Regions from separate parts of the Sphaerisporangium sp. NPDC049003 genome, predicted to be linked through region 1. Evidence: riboswitches for the same ligand, from Rfam matches in the RefSeq annotation. Region 1 holds a riboswitch; each other region holds the start of a gene.
The links. A riboswitch is a leader RNA that binds a small molecule or an ion and turns the genes downstream of it on or off. The one in region 1 is predicted to bind cyclic di-AMP.
Positions count from the first base shown of each region.

Region 2: linked by a shared signal. The riboswitch ahead of ACGFIV_RS23290 (CHAP domain-containing protein) and the one ahead of ACGFIV_RS12810 (NlpC/P60 family protein) in region 1 are both predicted to bind cyclic di-AMP.
Region 3: linked by a shared signal. The riboswitch ahead of ACGFIV_RS13735 (C40 family peptidase) and the one ahead of ACGFIV_RS12810 (NlpC/P60 family protein) in region 1 are both predicted to bind cyclic di-AMP.

Region 1 is NZ_JBICTU010000009.1:222,358-226,591, forward strand. Features, by position in the region: gene ACGFIV_RS12805 (LuxR C-terminal-related transcriptional regulator) at 303-494, shown strand; gene ACGFIV_RS12810 (NlpC/P60 family protein) at 662-1,741, opposite strand; cyclic di-AMP (ydaO/yuaA leader) riboswitch at 1,747-1,951, opposite strand; gene ACGFIV_RS12815 (amino-acid N-acetyltransferase) at 2,321-2,866, shown strand; gene ACGFIV_RS12820 (RDD family protein) at 2,983-4,234, shown strand, end outside.
Region 2 is NZ_JBICTU010000021.1:124,299-128,532, forward strand. Features, by position in the region: gene ACGFIV_RS23280 (DUF6716 putative glycosyltransferase) at 1-509, opposite strand, end outside; gene ACGFIV_RS23285 (hypothetical protein) at 524-1,510, opposite strand; cyclic di-AMP (ydaO/yuaA leader) riboswitch at 2,126-2,275, shown strand; gene ACGFIV_RS23290 (CHAP domain-containing protein) at 2,290-2,970, shown strand; gene ACGFIV_RS23295 (extracellular solute-binding protein) at 3,465-4,234, shown strand, end outside.
Region 3 is NZ_JBICTU010000010.1:187,661-191,894, forward strand. Features, by position in the region: gene ACGFIV_RS13725 (M48 family metallopeptidase) at 1-650, opposite strand, end outside; gene ACGFIV_RS13730 (hypothetical protein) at 637-1,509, opposite strand; gene ACGFIV_RS13735 (C40 family peptidase) at 1,844-2,311, opposite strand; cyclic di-AMP (ydaO/yuaA leader) riboswitch at 2,394-2,553, opposite strand; gene ACGFIV_RS13740 (helix-turn-helix domain-containing protein) at 2,941-3,516, shown strand; gene ACGFIV_RS13745 (MFS transporter) at 3,513-4,234, shown strand, end outside.

The DNA of each region.
Region 1 (4,234 bases):
AGGACCGCGGTCGCGTCTCGCCGGGCCGTGACGGGTGCTCACGCTGATCTCGGTCGGTGTCCGGCCAACCTATAGGTTCGCAGACATGTCATGAGTAGTTCACATATGGACTGGTATGTCAATCACGAACGGAACGCGTATCGAGGTCGGCGCTTGACGACCTTTCGAGATGGCGTTTACCGTTCCTGACGGGCGGGCCGAAGCATTCAGTATGTTGCCGAGTTCGTCGTGGGGGAGGACACCCGATGGCGTATCCGGATCTGGTTTCCCGGGGGAATGACATTCCCCCGGGATCAGACGGTGTGGGATTGAGCGACGATGATCTTCTTCTGCTCGCCGAGTTGGCCAAGGGCGTGACGGTCGACAGAGTGGGTCGCCGGCTGGACGTGAGCGGCCGCACGGTGCGGCGGCGCCTCCGGGGCATCTGCGATCGCATCGGCGTCGCCACCGCCATCGAGGCGGTGGCCTGGGCGGCGCGACGCAGGCTCATCTGACCGAGGGCGGCCGGCTGAGGACGGCGCGTCGTGGGCTGATCCAGCCGAGCGTGCGCGCCGTGTGGCGAGGGAAGCACGCGGGCAGGCATGAACCACCGCCTGCCCGCCGTGTCGCCTCGACGGCTGCCCCAGGCCCGTACGGGCACCTGTGACATCTTGGGGCACTGTCAGTCGGCGATGCGCACGCCGCCGGCGAACGGCCGGTTGCCCAGCGGGGCCACCCGCACCACGTCACCCGTGTGAGGCGCGTGCACCATCATGCCGCCGCCGATGTAGATGCCCACGTGGTGCAGGTCGCTATAGAAGAAGACCAGGTCGCCGGCGCGAAGATCCTCCCGTTTCACGTGGGTGCCGGCGGTCCACTGGTCGCCGGTGTAGTGGGGCAGGCTGATGCCGACCTTCTGGTAGGCCCACATGACCAGGCCGGAGCAGTCGAAGGTGGTCGGGCCCGCGGCGCCCCAGACGTACGGCCTGAGTTGCTGCGTCAGCGCCCATTTGGTGGCCTCCGCGGCCTTGCCCTGTCCCGGGATCGGGATGTCGACCTTCGTCGCCCTGCCGAACGACTGGCCCACCTGGGAGAGCGCCCGCCTGAACAGGCTGGTCTCGGTCTTGGTGACCAGGGCGCGGATCTTGTCGCGCTGGACCGAAAGGTCGGTGACGAGCTGCTTGACCTCTACCTCGCGGGCCTTGGCGCTCGCCTTGGCGCGCTCGGCCATGTCCATGGCCTTGGTGATCTGCGAGACCTCCTCGCCCTGCTGCAACTGGAGGGCGTAGGTCGTGGCCGCCCGGTCGAGGTAGCCCGCGGGGTCGCCGGACATGGCGAGCGCCAGCGAGGAGTCGATGCCGCCGGTCATGTAGGCGTCCTGCGCGTACAGCCCGGCCTTGCGGCGCTTCTCCTCCAGATCGGTCTGGCTCTTGGCCAGCGTCTTCTTGGCGAGGTCGGCCGAGCGCCGCGCCTGCTCGAGACGCTCCTTCTGGCCGTTGTACTGCTCGGTGAGCGACTCGATCTCGTTGTAGAGGTGCTCGACCTGGGTCTTCAGCTGGTTCAGGCTGGGCTTGGGATCGGCGGTGGCGTTCATCAGGGGCGACCCGAAGGTCACGGCCGTCAGGGTGACGGTGACGAGCGCGATACGGCGCGGGAGGCGTCGGGGCGCTCCCAGGACCGTGCCGAGCCAGGAACGCGGGCTCCGTTCTCGGGAGCGGGCATGCCTGCCCGCGCTTTTTCCAGGCGTGCGCCTAGGCTGCACCAACAAGCTCCTCTCCTTTGCCGCCTACCGGGTTAGCTGACGGGTTCGGGCCGGAGTAGCCCTACCGAGCGCGTGATCATGGAGGAACGCGATGCCTCCCGCTCGGATTCACCCCAGGGGTGGTGGTCCGCCGGGTCGCCCCGTCTCTCACCATTGGGTCCCCGGTTCCCCGCCACGTTGGATGTGGCCGGGATTAGGCGGTTTCAGCCACCGCTAGGCGATGACCGACATTGACGCTGGACACTAGTGCAGTCGAGGTTCCTGCTCAACCAGAACTGCGAATTCTGTTGAGGTTTCACAACCGACGCATCACGAGAAGATCACGCCCGCTGCGACGACGGGCCCACGTTACCCTGGCTTTACGAGTCTTTGGGGGTCGGTTGGCGCAGAAAGTCGCAGGTCTGCCTCCGCGTCGACTATGAAATGTCAACAAGACCGGCGATTTCGACGCACGGCGCTCGACCGATTACCCAGCGCGACGGAGGCTAGGATCGAAGGGGTTTGGGTCCGGCCGTTATGGCGCGCGAACCCCTGCCACTGGGGGAGTCCCGCCTCAGGGGCCGGATACGCTGACCGGTCATGGAGCAGGTCGTGGAGCCCGGACGCGCCGGCAGCACGCTCGTCGTCAGGCGAGCACGCACTCCCGATGTCCGGACGATCAGGCGACTGGTCGACACCTATTCCGGCGACGGCCCGCGCCTGCTGCGCAAGTCGACCGTCACCCTCTACGAGGACGTCCAGGAGTTCTGGGTCGCCGAGAGCGGCGGGGAGGTGGTGGGCTGCGGGGCGCTGCACGTGCTCTGGGAGGACCTCGCGGAGATCCGCACCGTCGCCGTCGACGAGAGCCGCCGCGGCCTCGGCATCGGGCACATGATCGTGGCCGCGCTGCTGGACACCGCGCGGGAGCTCGGGTTGCGGCGGGTCTTCTGCCTCACGTTCGAGGTCGGCTTCTTCGCCAGACACGGGTTCGAGGAGGTCCAGGGCACTCCGGTGTCTCCGGAGGTGTACGCCGAGTTGCTGGACTCCTACGATGAGGGCGTGGCCGAGTTCCTCGATCTGGAACACGTCAAGCCGAACACTCTCGGTAACACACGCATGCTTCTCCATTTGATCCCGCGATCTTGACCGGTGGGATGACGCGATGGAAAGGTGACTGTTGATGCCACTGTCGCTACGTTGGGCAACACCACAGCATGTGTGTCTGACATATGCCGCATGCGAAGCCGAAGTGAGGTGACACGGTGAGCACCGGACAGCCGCCGTACCCACGGGACGAACCGGAGGACGATCAGTCGTTCTCCGGATCTCCGCAATATGGGCAGCAGCACAACGCCGACCCGGAGGTGACGGTCATTCACCGTCCCCAGCCGACATCAGAGAACAGCTACCCCCAGCAGTCCTACGGGCAGCAGCAGCCGTACGGCCAGCAGGGTGCCTACGGGCAGCAGGGCGGCACCGGAGCGTACGGGCAGGGCCATCCCCAGCAGTCCCAGTCGCCGGGCCAGCAGTCGTACGGCCAGCAGGGTCAGCAGGCGTACGGTCAGCACGACTCGCAGCCGGGCGCCGGCCAGCCCTACGGGCAGCAGGGCTACGGCCAGCAGCAGTATGGCCAGCAGAGCCAGCAGGGTTACGGCCAGCAGCCTCAGCAGGGCCAGGGTTACGGCCAGCAGCAGGCCTACGGTCAGCAGGGCTACGGCCAGCAGCCGCAGTACGGCCAGCAGGGCCAGCAGGGCTACGGCCAGCAGCCCGGCCAGGACCAGCAGGCGTACGGCCAGCAGGCCCAACAGGGGCAGCAGCAGTACGGCCAGCAGCAGGGCTATGGCGATCAGCAGTACGGCCAGCCGCAGTACGGGCAGCAGCAGGCCGGCTACGGCCAGCAGCCGCAGTACGGCCAGCAGGGATACTCCCCGCAGGGCTACGGCCAGCCGGGCTACCCGCAGGGCGGCTACCAGCAGCCCTACGCCCCGGCGGGCGCGCAGCCTCCGGGCGCGCCGGCGCCTCTGGCCGAGTGGTGGCAGCGCCTGGTCGCCCGCCTCATCGACGGGGTGATCCTCATGATCCCGTACGTGATCATCAGCATGGTGCTGAACGCGATCATCGTGATCCAGGTCAGCTACAACGCCACCACGGGGGTGATCACCCCGCCGAGCGGAGCCTTCCTCGCGTCGCTGCTGATCTCGCTGCTCGTCGGAGCCATCTGGATCGCCTACGAGGTCGTGATGCTCAAGCAGCGCGGGCAGACCGTCGGCAAGATCCTCATGGGGATCAAGGTCGTCCCTGTGGGCGGCACGCTGGACGCCGGCGGTCTGACGACCGACGTGGCGATCAAGCGCGCGGCCGTGCTCTGGGGGCCGTCGCAGATTCTCCAGTGGATTCCTGTGGTGAACTGGATCGGCTCGATCTTCTGCCTGGTGAACGTTCTGTGGCAGTTCTGGGACAAGCCGCTCCAGCAGTGCCTTCATGACAAGGCCGTGAACACGATCGTCGTCAAGG
Region 2 (4,234 bases), on a different contig from region 1:
CGGTCGGCGGACGTGGGGCGGGCGAGGGCGTGGTCGAGGTAGGGCAGGCGGGCGAGCGCCATCTCGCCCTCGGCGCCCAGCTCCCTGCCGATGCGGGCGAACTCCTCGACCTCCCTGCCGCTGTGCACGACGAAGAGATCGCATCCGCCCCGGTACAGCCAGGCCTTCTCCGTCGCGGGGATCGAGATGCCAGGAAGGCCCGACACGAAGACCGGGCGGGGGCTCAGCCCGTCGAACACCTCGCTCACCAGCACGTCGACCACGGGCCCCGTGCAGGAGACCAGCACGACGTCCGGCCTGATCCGCTCGGCGAGGCGGCGAAGGCCCCGCGCCGGCACCACCGCCGGCGGCTCCTCGGTGTCGAACCGCGTCCCGTTGACGGCGGCGGCGATCTGACCCGGGGACGGGACGATCGGCGTGCGCACCACGGCCAGCGTCGACGTCCACCCGGCGGGGAGCTGGTCGAGGAGACCCGCCGCCCACTTCAGGTAGGAGTCCGAATCGGCCACAGCGAGAACCCGGGTCAAGGAGAAGCCCTTTCGTGCGCGAACATCTGGAGGTGTGATCGGAGGGAGACCGTCGCCGTCGGCGTCCACCAGTCGTCGGGGACCTCCACGGTCTCCACGGGGACGCCGCGCGCCGACAGCAGGACGCGCAGCGAGGTGACCGCCGTGGAGGGCAGGCTCAGCACCCGCTGCCCCGGCCGCAGGTCCCGCAGGGTCATCTCGACGGGGACCCCGCCGTCGTACACGGTGACGCCCGGGTGGCCGCGGACGGCCGCCAGGTCGCCGGGGTCCTCCCGCCTGTGCGGGTAGTAGGCCAGCGGCCCCTTGAGGGCGAAGAGCCAGGCGAGGTAGCGGTCGCGGTGGATCAGCCCGTTTCGCACCAGCGACGTGCCGAGGACGACCGTGCTCTCGGCGGGCCGGGGATGGGCGACCGCGGGCTGGGAGCGCAGCCAGGCGAAGTCGTGGGTCACCAGCTCGGCCCCGATCTCCCGTACGGCCTTCGCCAGCTCGGCGGGCACGGGCAGCGCGGTGAACACGGTGAGCCGTCCGGCCCGGGCGGCGGCCCGCAGCCGGATCGCGGCGGCCGCCCCCAGCATCCGCCGCGTCGGGCTCGCCTTGGCGCGGGCGCGCACGAGGGGGGTGCCGAGCCTCGCGGTGAGCAGCTCAAGGAGGCGGATCGTGGCCAGGCCGTCGTCCACCAGGACCATGCGCGTGGGCGCGGCGGTGAGCGAGGTGAGCTGCATCCTGCCGGAGAAGGCGTCTCCGAGGACCCACGCGGAGTCGCGGCCCGGACGGGGCATCCCGCCCTCGGCGGTCTCGATCTCCAGCCCGGCGGGCAGGTCGAGGGTGGTCAGCTCCGTGCGGGTGACGCGGAGCCCGGGCAGCTTGGCGCGGGTCACCACGCGCGTGCCCGCCCCGACGACCCCGGCGTACCGCGCCTCGACCGCGCACAGCAACTGGAGGGGCGACTCCACCCAGGCTACGGCCGGCACCTGCTCCCGCACGCGGCTTCGACCGTTCCTCTCCACGCCGGGCATTGACACTTTCACGACGCAAGCAACGTAACCGGGTGACCCGACGCAGGGGGGAACAACCGATGAACGGAGGACAACGACGGATCAGCCAGGTCTCGCTGTTCTCGTTGTGGTCCGGCCGGGCCGCCTCCCTTCCGCGGGGTCGGTGCCGGAGATCCCGGTTCCCAAGGCGGACCTCCGGTGCCTCGTGCCTCACGCACCATCCGTGTGCCCTCGTCACTCCAGCCCGCTTGACACCAGCGGTGCGAGGCATCACAACTATCACTTTCGCCCGGCTCATCCCGACTCTCCGCACCGGTGCCGCCGATGGCGCCGAGGTCGCGCCCGGCGGCAGGAGCGCTCCTCCGTACCCAGGTCAAGGCGGGTGAACCCCAGCCCGGAGGCCACCGGCCCCGGCGCGGTCAAGGCAGGTTTGCCCTCCAGTCCCCCGTCATAGCCCAGAGGTTTGTCCTGTTTGCATGTGTTTGTCCGATGTATTACTCTGAGTGGACTCCTGGCACAGGTACTGCCCGTTTGAGTACCCCGCTCGTGCCGTGGAGATTGCACAGCGCGGCTCGGTCCACTGCGGAGATCCCTCTCCCGCCGCTACGCGCTACGCCGAGTCCGCATCGCGCGGAGCCGGGGACCCACCTCCTCTGGGGTGAATCGGGATCGTCACTCCCACGGACGATCCCGTAGGGCGAACTTCCACGCCCGAACCCGTCAGCTAACCCGGTAGGCGGCTTGGAAGAAGGAGTATCCCCTTGTCAATGTCGATACATCGGCTTCTGGACGCCCCGAAGAACCATCTCAAAGCCTTCGCCTTCGGCGGCCTGGTCCTCGCCCAGGCGGTGACGGGCACGGCCCTCGCGGCCAACGCCTCCGCCGACGACACGATCCACAACCTCGCCGGCGCCGAGGCGCCCATGACCGTGCAGGCTCCGGAATCCGTGAGGCGGGTCTCCGCCGAGCAGCTGCTGAGCCTCGCGGAGCGACAGGTCGGCATCTCCGAGAACAGCGCCGGTGGCGGCACCAAGTTCCACTCCTGGTACATGAGCACTCCGAGGGCCAGGGAGACCGTGGCCCGTGACAGCGGCACCATCGCCGGGTACGCCGACGCCGCCTGGTGCGACATGTTCGTCTCCTGGGTCGGCACCCAGCTCGGCATGCAGGACACCGTCGGCACCGACGCCTACACCGTCGCGCACGCCAAGTGGTTCGCGTCCCAGGACCGCTGGGGCAGCACTCCGAGGCCCGGCGCGGTCGTCTTCTTCGACTGGGGCCGCGGCAAGAGCCTGGACGACATCGACCACGTCGGCTTCGTCGTCAAGGACAACGGCGACGGGACGATCAAGACCGTCGAGGGCAACACGGGCAACGGCAAGGTCGAGATCCGTACCCGCCCGACCTCCCAGGTCGTGGGCTACGGCTACCCGAGCTACGCCGCCTGACAACCACCTCCCTGGCGCCCCTCTCGCAGGGGGTCGCCCCTCCGGACCATCGAAGGCGCCCTTCCCCTCCCATGGAGGACGCCCGTCCACCCCGGTGCCGTACGGCCGGCGACCCACTCCGCCGGCCGTACGGCATCGGGCTTTCCGGGCCCTGGGACCTTGATGATCTTGTGTGAGCCGTGGCGCATGGATGATTTGCGCCCGACTGTGCCAGTAGCGATGGGAGCGCTCCCAATAACTCCAATGGCCCTTATCGCGCTCAACGTCTGATTTCAAGCTCCTAACAGCCCCAGGAGTAACAGTTAGGTTTCAGCATATTGACGTCAGCATTGCCTATCGGGGACTCTTCGTGGGAGCGCTCCCAAACTTCGCTCGCGAGGAAGCCCTCGCGGGATCACGACTGAGGGATCCAGCACATCGCGGGGCCCGACTGTCGGGGCCGGCCCTCGATGCCACCTCCCAACGATCGGGCAACCACCTGAGAGGGGTCCGGAATGAAGAACAACATGCGCCGCGGCAGAATGCTCGCGGTCGCATCGGTGATGACCGCCGCGCTCGGTATCACCACCGCGTGCTCGTCCAGCGACACCGGCAGCACCGCCGGCAGCTCGTCATCGGCCGCACCCGCTGAGAAGATCACCCTCACGCTGCAGACCTTCGGCGGCGGCACCAACTTCGGCTACAAGGCCGCCGTTGAGAAGTGGAACACCGAGCACCCGAATGTGCAGGTCAAGTACAACAACCTGACCGACAGCTTCGAGAACGTCTATTGGCCCCAGATGCTGCAGTGGTTCCAGTCCGGCACCGGCGCCGGTGACGTCATTGGCATCGACGAGGGCGGCATGGGCCTGGCCAAGGCCCGGCCCCAGTTCTTCACCGATCTCGGTCAGTACGGCCTGCAGAGCCGTCAGGCCGACTTCCCCGCGTGGAAGTGGGAGAACGGCATCAACTCGGAGGGCAAGCTGTTCGCCCTCGGCACCGACGTCGGCGGAATGAGCATCTGCTACCGCACGGACCTGTTCAAGAAGGCCGGACTGCCCACCGACCGGGACGAGGTCTCGAAGCTGTGGAGCGGCGGCTGGGACGCCTTCGTCAAGGCCGGCGAGGACTTCCAGGCCAAGGTCAAGGACGCCAAGTTCGTGGACAGCGTCAACACCATCTACAACGTGGTGCTGTCGCAGGAGGCCGCCAAGAACGGCAACGTCACCTACTTCGACAAGAACCAGCAGCTGATCCTGGACAAGAACCCGGCCGTCAAGACCGC
Region 3 (4,234 bases), on a different contig from region 1:
AAGGTCTTGAGCCGATCTGCCGACCACGCGGGCCAGTGCTGCGTGGACAGGCCGAAGGCCCGCAGGCGGGTCTCGTACCACATGCCGAGCGGCCACTTGATCAGCAGGCTCACGGCCGAGAGCGCGAGGACGCCGAGCAGGACGCGCAGCCACCACGGGCCCCTGAGGCGGCCCACGACCCACGCGCCGAACGGCGTGAGGACCAGCACGCCCGCCACGACCAGCGTCACCGCGAGCGAGAGGTACACAGGGACGTTCACGGCGGCGTCGAACGCGGCCGCGCGGGCGATCTGCCCGGGGGTGAAGTCGCGCGCGGGATCGGGCGTCACGGCCGGGGCGGCGCCCGGCAGGGACCGCCACGGCGTGGTGACGGCGACCACCGCGGCCACGGCCACGCCGAGCGCGACGAGCGCGATGCCCGCCGCGCGCGCTCCCCCGCCCGTGCGCACGACGCCGCGAACCTCCTCGATCAACCCCGCCACGTGACAGCCCTCCTCACCCGGCCGCTCACGGCACACCTCGGGCGCACCGCCCCCGTGGCCACCGGCCCGCAGGCCCCGCGACTCCGGCACGCGGCCGCCGTGACCACCGGCCCTCTCCCCTCGCCCGCGCCGCGCCTCGGGCGCGCCCGCGGCGTCACGAGAGCTCACTCCGGACGTACTCACGCCAGGCGGCGGTGAACTCCTCCGTGGTCATCCCCAGAGCCCGGCCGAGCGCTGTCCGCGGGTCACTTCGCATGGACTCACGGTAGAGGGTCACAAGGGCACGCTCGCCGAAGCGCCCCGCGACATACCGGCAGGCGAGCCACGCCTCCTCGTACGCCTGCGCCAGGCGCGCGGAGCCGGCGGCGAACGAGGACGGGCCGGGTAGCGCCGCAGGCGGGCTCCCCGCGCGCACCTCGGCGGCCAGTTCCGCCGCGGCCGTCGTCACGGGGATCCCCGCGCCGAGGTAGCCGACGTAGTCGGCGAACCCCTCGATCAGCCACTTGGGGGTGTGGCCGTCGGCCGCCGCCCCGGTGGCGACGTGGGTGAGCTCGTGGGCCAGGACGACGTCGCGGCCCGCGTCCGTCAGGCGGGCGAAGGAGCGCGGCTCGATGATCACGCGATCGGTGCCGGCCACCGCCGCCAGCCCGCTCACCGTGGCGGGCGCGGCGAGCCGCGCGGCCTGATCGGTGGTCGCGGGGACCAGGATCAGCGGCCGTACCGGCCCCGCGACCCGGGCGACGGTCAGGGCCGCGCGGTCGGCCCTGCGGGCGAGATCCGACAGGCCCGCAAGGCCCGACAGGCCCGCGAGGCCCGGTCCGGCCGGGGCGCCCGCGCCGCCCTGAGCGCCGCCCGGCCGGCCGATGACCAGGGAACGCTCGCCCTGGACCACCTCGGCCCCTGACCAGATCTCGGGATGCTCGCGGATCACCGCGTGCGCGAGGGACAGCGGGCCGCCGGCGCCGGGAGGACCCGTCAGCGCGGCCAGCAGCCCCGCCAGTGCGGCCCAGAGCCAGACGACGCGCATGCGGGCAATCTACCCGCTGCCTCCGGCGAACCAGGCCCGTCCCGGGTACGGCCGGGAGACGTCTGAAGGCCCGTCCCGGGAAAGGCCGGGAGGTGTGAAGGCCTGTCCCGGGTGCGGCCGGACGGGTGAAGGCCCGTCCCCGGTACGGCCGGGACGCGCGTGGGCCTGTCCATGATCCGGAGGGTCAGGGCCGCCGGGGGACCGGCCGGGGACGCGCGAGGGCCCCGTCCGCCTCGATGGAGGTGGACGGGGCCTTCACGGCCGTCGCGTGGTCAGCGTGCGGGCGGGGAGGCTTCCCGGGAAAGCGGTCCTGGGAAGTCCCCTGGCACGCGGGTCACGCTCCGGGGCGGACGGCTCCGACGAAGCTGACCTTGCGGTAGCCGTTCAGCTTGTCGATGCGCACCCTCGCACCGCTGTGCGGGGAGTGGATCATCTTGCCGTGCCCGACGTACATGCCGACGTGACCGAGACCGCTGAAGAACATCAGGTCGCCAGGCTTGAGGTTCTTCCAGGAGATCTTCTTCTTCACAGAGCGGAACTGGCTGGCCGCGATGCGAGGAAGCTTCACGCCGGCCTTGCGCCAGGCGTACATGACGAGGCCTGAGCAGTCGAACGAGCCGGGGCCGCTGGCACCCCACCGGTACGGATCGCCGAGCTGCTTCTTGGCCGCGGAGACGGCCGTGTGCGCCTTGATTCGCTGCCTGGCGGCCTTGCTCAGCTTGGAGGAGCTCTGAGGGGCGGCCACCGTGGCGGCGTCAGCCGCCGTCGCCTGTATCGCGACCGCCCCGGCGGAGGCCGTCATGGTGAGCACGGCACCGCCGAGGGAGAGGCGGGCGAAGCGAGACAGACGGGGGTTTTGCGTGGTGCTGGACAGGATCGCTCCTTGGTTCTTCCACTCACGCCTACCGGGTTAGCTGACGGATTCGGGCTTGGAAGTCGCCCTACGGCGCCAATGGCGCCGATTCACCCCCTGACCCCACATTTAGGGCCAATTGGGTCCCCGGCTCCGTGCTCCTTGCCGCACGGATTCGGCAGGTCACCGCTGCCCGCGGTCCTGATTCGCGCCTTGTTTTCGACGGCGGTGACCAATGGATTCGTTCTGCTGGCGCCGGTCGGCCGACCGGCTTTGCTCACGACGGCATGGCGTGCTCGCCGCGGGCCAGAAACTACACAGATCCTCAATTGGAGGCAAAGCCTGAGCCAAGTCCGTAGATCAAATAGGGGTGATCAATAACGGATATCCCCTGCAAACCAGGGGCCTCGTTTACCTAAATGTGATTCCCCTCACATATCCCGAAACAGCACCAGTTGTGAGTCACATCCGTCACTCCGGCCCCACGCGTCGGCGATCTTCCGCAGGGGCCTGGTTCCGCAACCGCTCTTTCGCAACAGCTCTTGCACAGCAGTTGTTGCGCGTGTCAGCCTGATGCCATGGACCAAGAGAACATCCGCACGATCACCGACTCACGGGTGCTGGCCGCCCTGGCGCATCCCCTGCGGCGTCGTCTCATGGACGTGCTGAAGGTGGACGGCCCCTCGACGGCCAGCATGCTCGCCGAGCGCACCGGTCAGGCGGTCGCCAACGTGAGCCACCACCTGCGGGTGCTGGGCGCCAGCGAGCTCATCGAGGAGGCCCCCGAGCTTGCCCGCGACCGCCGCGAGCGCTGGTGGCGGCTGGTGTCGGCCGGGGTGCGCTGGACCACCGCCGACTTCGGCGGCGACCCCGCGTCCGCCGCCATCGCGAGTGCGGCGGAGTCCCTCAACCTCGACCACCACGTCAACCTCGTGCGAGCCTGGTACGCCGCGGGCGAGGACGAGCGGGCGATGTGGCGAAACGCGCCGTTCTCCACCGACAAGTGGCTGCGGCTGACCCCGGCCGAGCTGAGCGAGATCGAGCAGCAGATCAACGACCTCCTGCGCCGGTGGGCCACCCGCGAAGTGCCCGACGACGGGGAGCGGCGCGACCCGGTGTTCCTGTTCGCCTTCGGCGTCCCGGGGCAGCCGTGAGCGGAGCCGTCACCAGACCCCCCGCCCCGGGCGCCGTCCGCCGCCGCAGAGGCGGCCTGCTGCGCGACCGCGACTTCCGGCTGCTGTGGGCCGGAGAGACCGCCAGCGGCTTCGGCAGCACCCTCACCAGTGTGGCCCTGCCACTGGTCGCGATCACCGTGCTGCACACGAGCACGTTCTTCGTGGCCCTGCTGACGGCGGCGGCGTGGCTGCCCTGGATGATCATCGGCCTTCCCGCCGGGGCGTGGGTCGACCGCCTCCCCCGGCGGCCGGTGATGCTGATCTGCGACGGCGCCTCGCTGGTGCTGTTCCTCAGCGTCCCGGTCGCCGCCTGGTGGGGCCGGCTGACCATCGGCCATCTGCTGGCCGTCGCGCTGCTCGCCGGCACGGCGAAGGTGTTCTTCCAGACCGCCTACCAGGTCTACCTTCCCGCGGTGGTCCGCGACGCCGACCTGCCGGAGGGCAACGCCAAGCTCCAGGGCGGCGAGTCGGCCGCCCAGGTCGTGGGCCCCGGCGTGGGCGGCATCGTCGCGCAGCTCTTCGGCGCCGTCACCGGCCTGCTGGTCGACGCGGCGACGTTCCTGATCTCTGCGCTCTGCCTGCTCGCGATGCGGACCCGCGAAGCGCCCGTCAGCCGGGAACGCCGGTCGGCCACGCTGAGGCGGGAGATCGGCGAGGGACTGGCTTTCGTCGCCCGTGACCCCTACCTTCGCGTGCT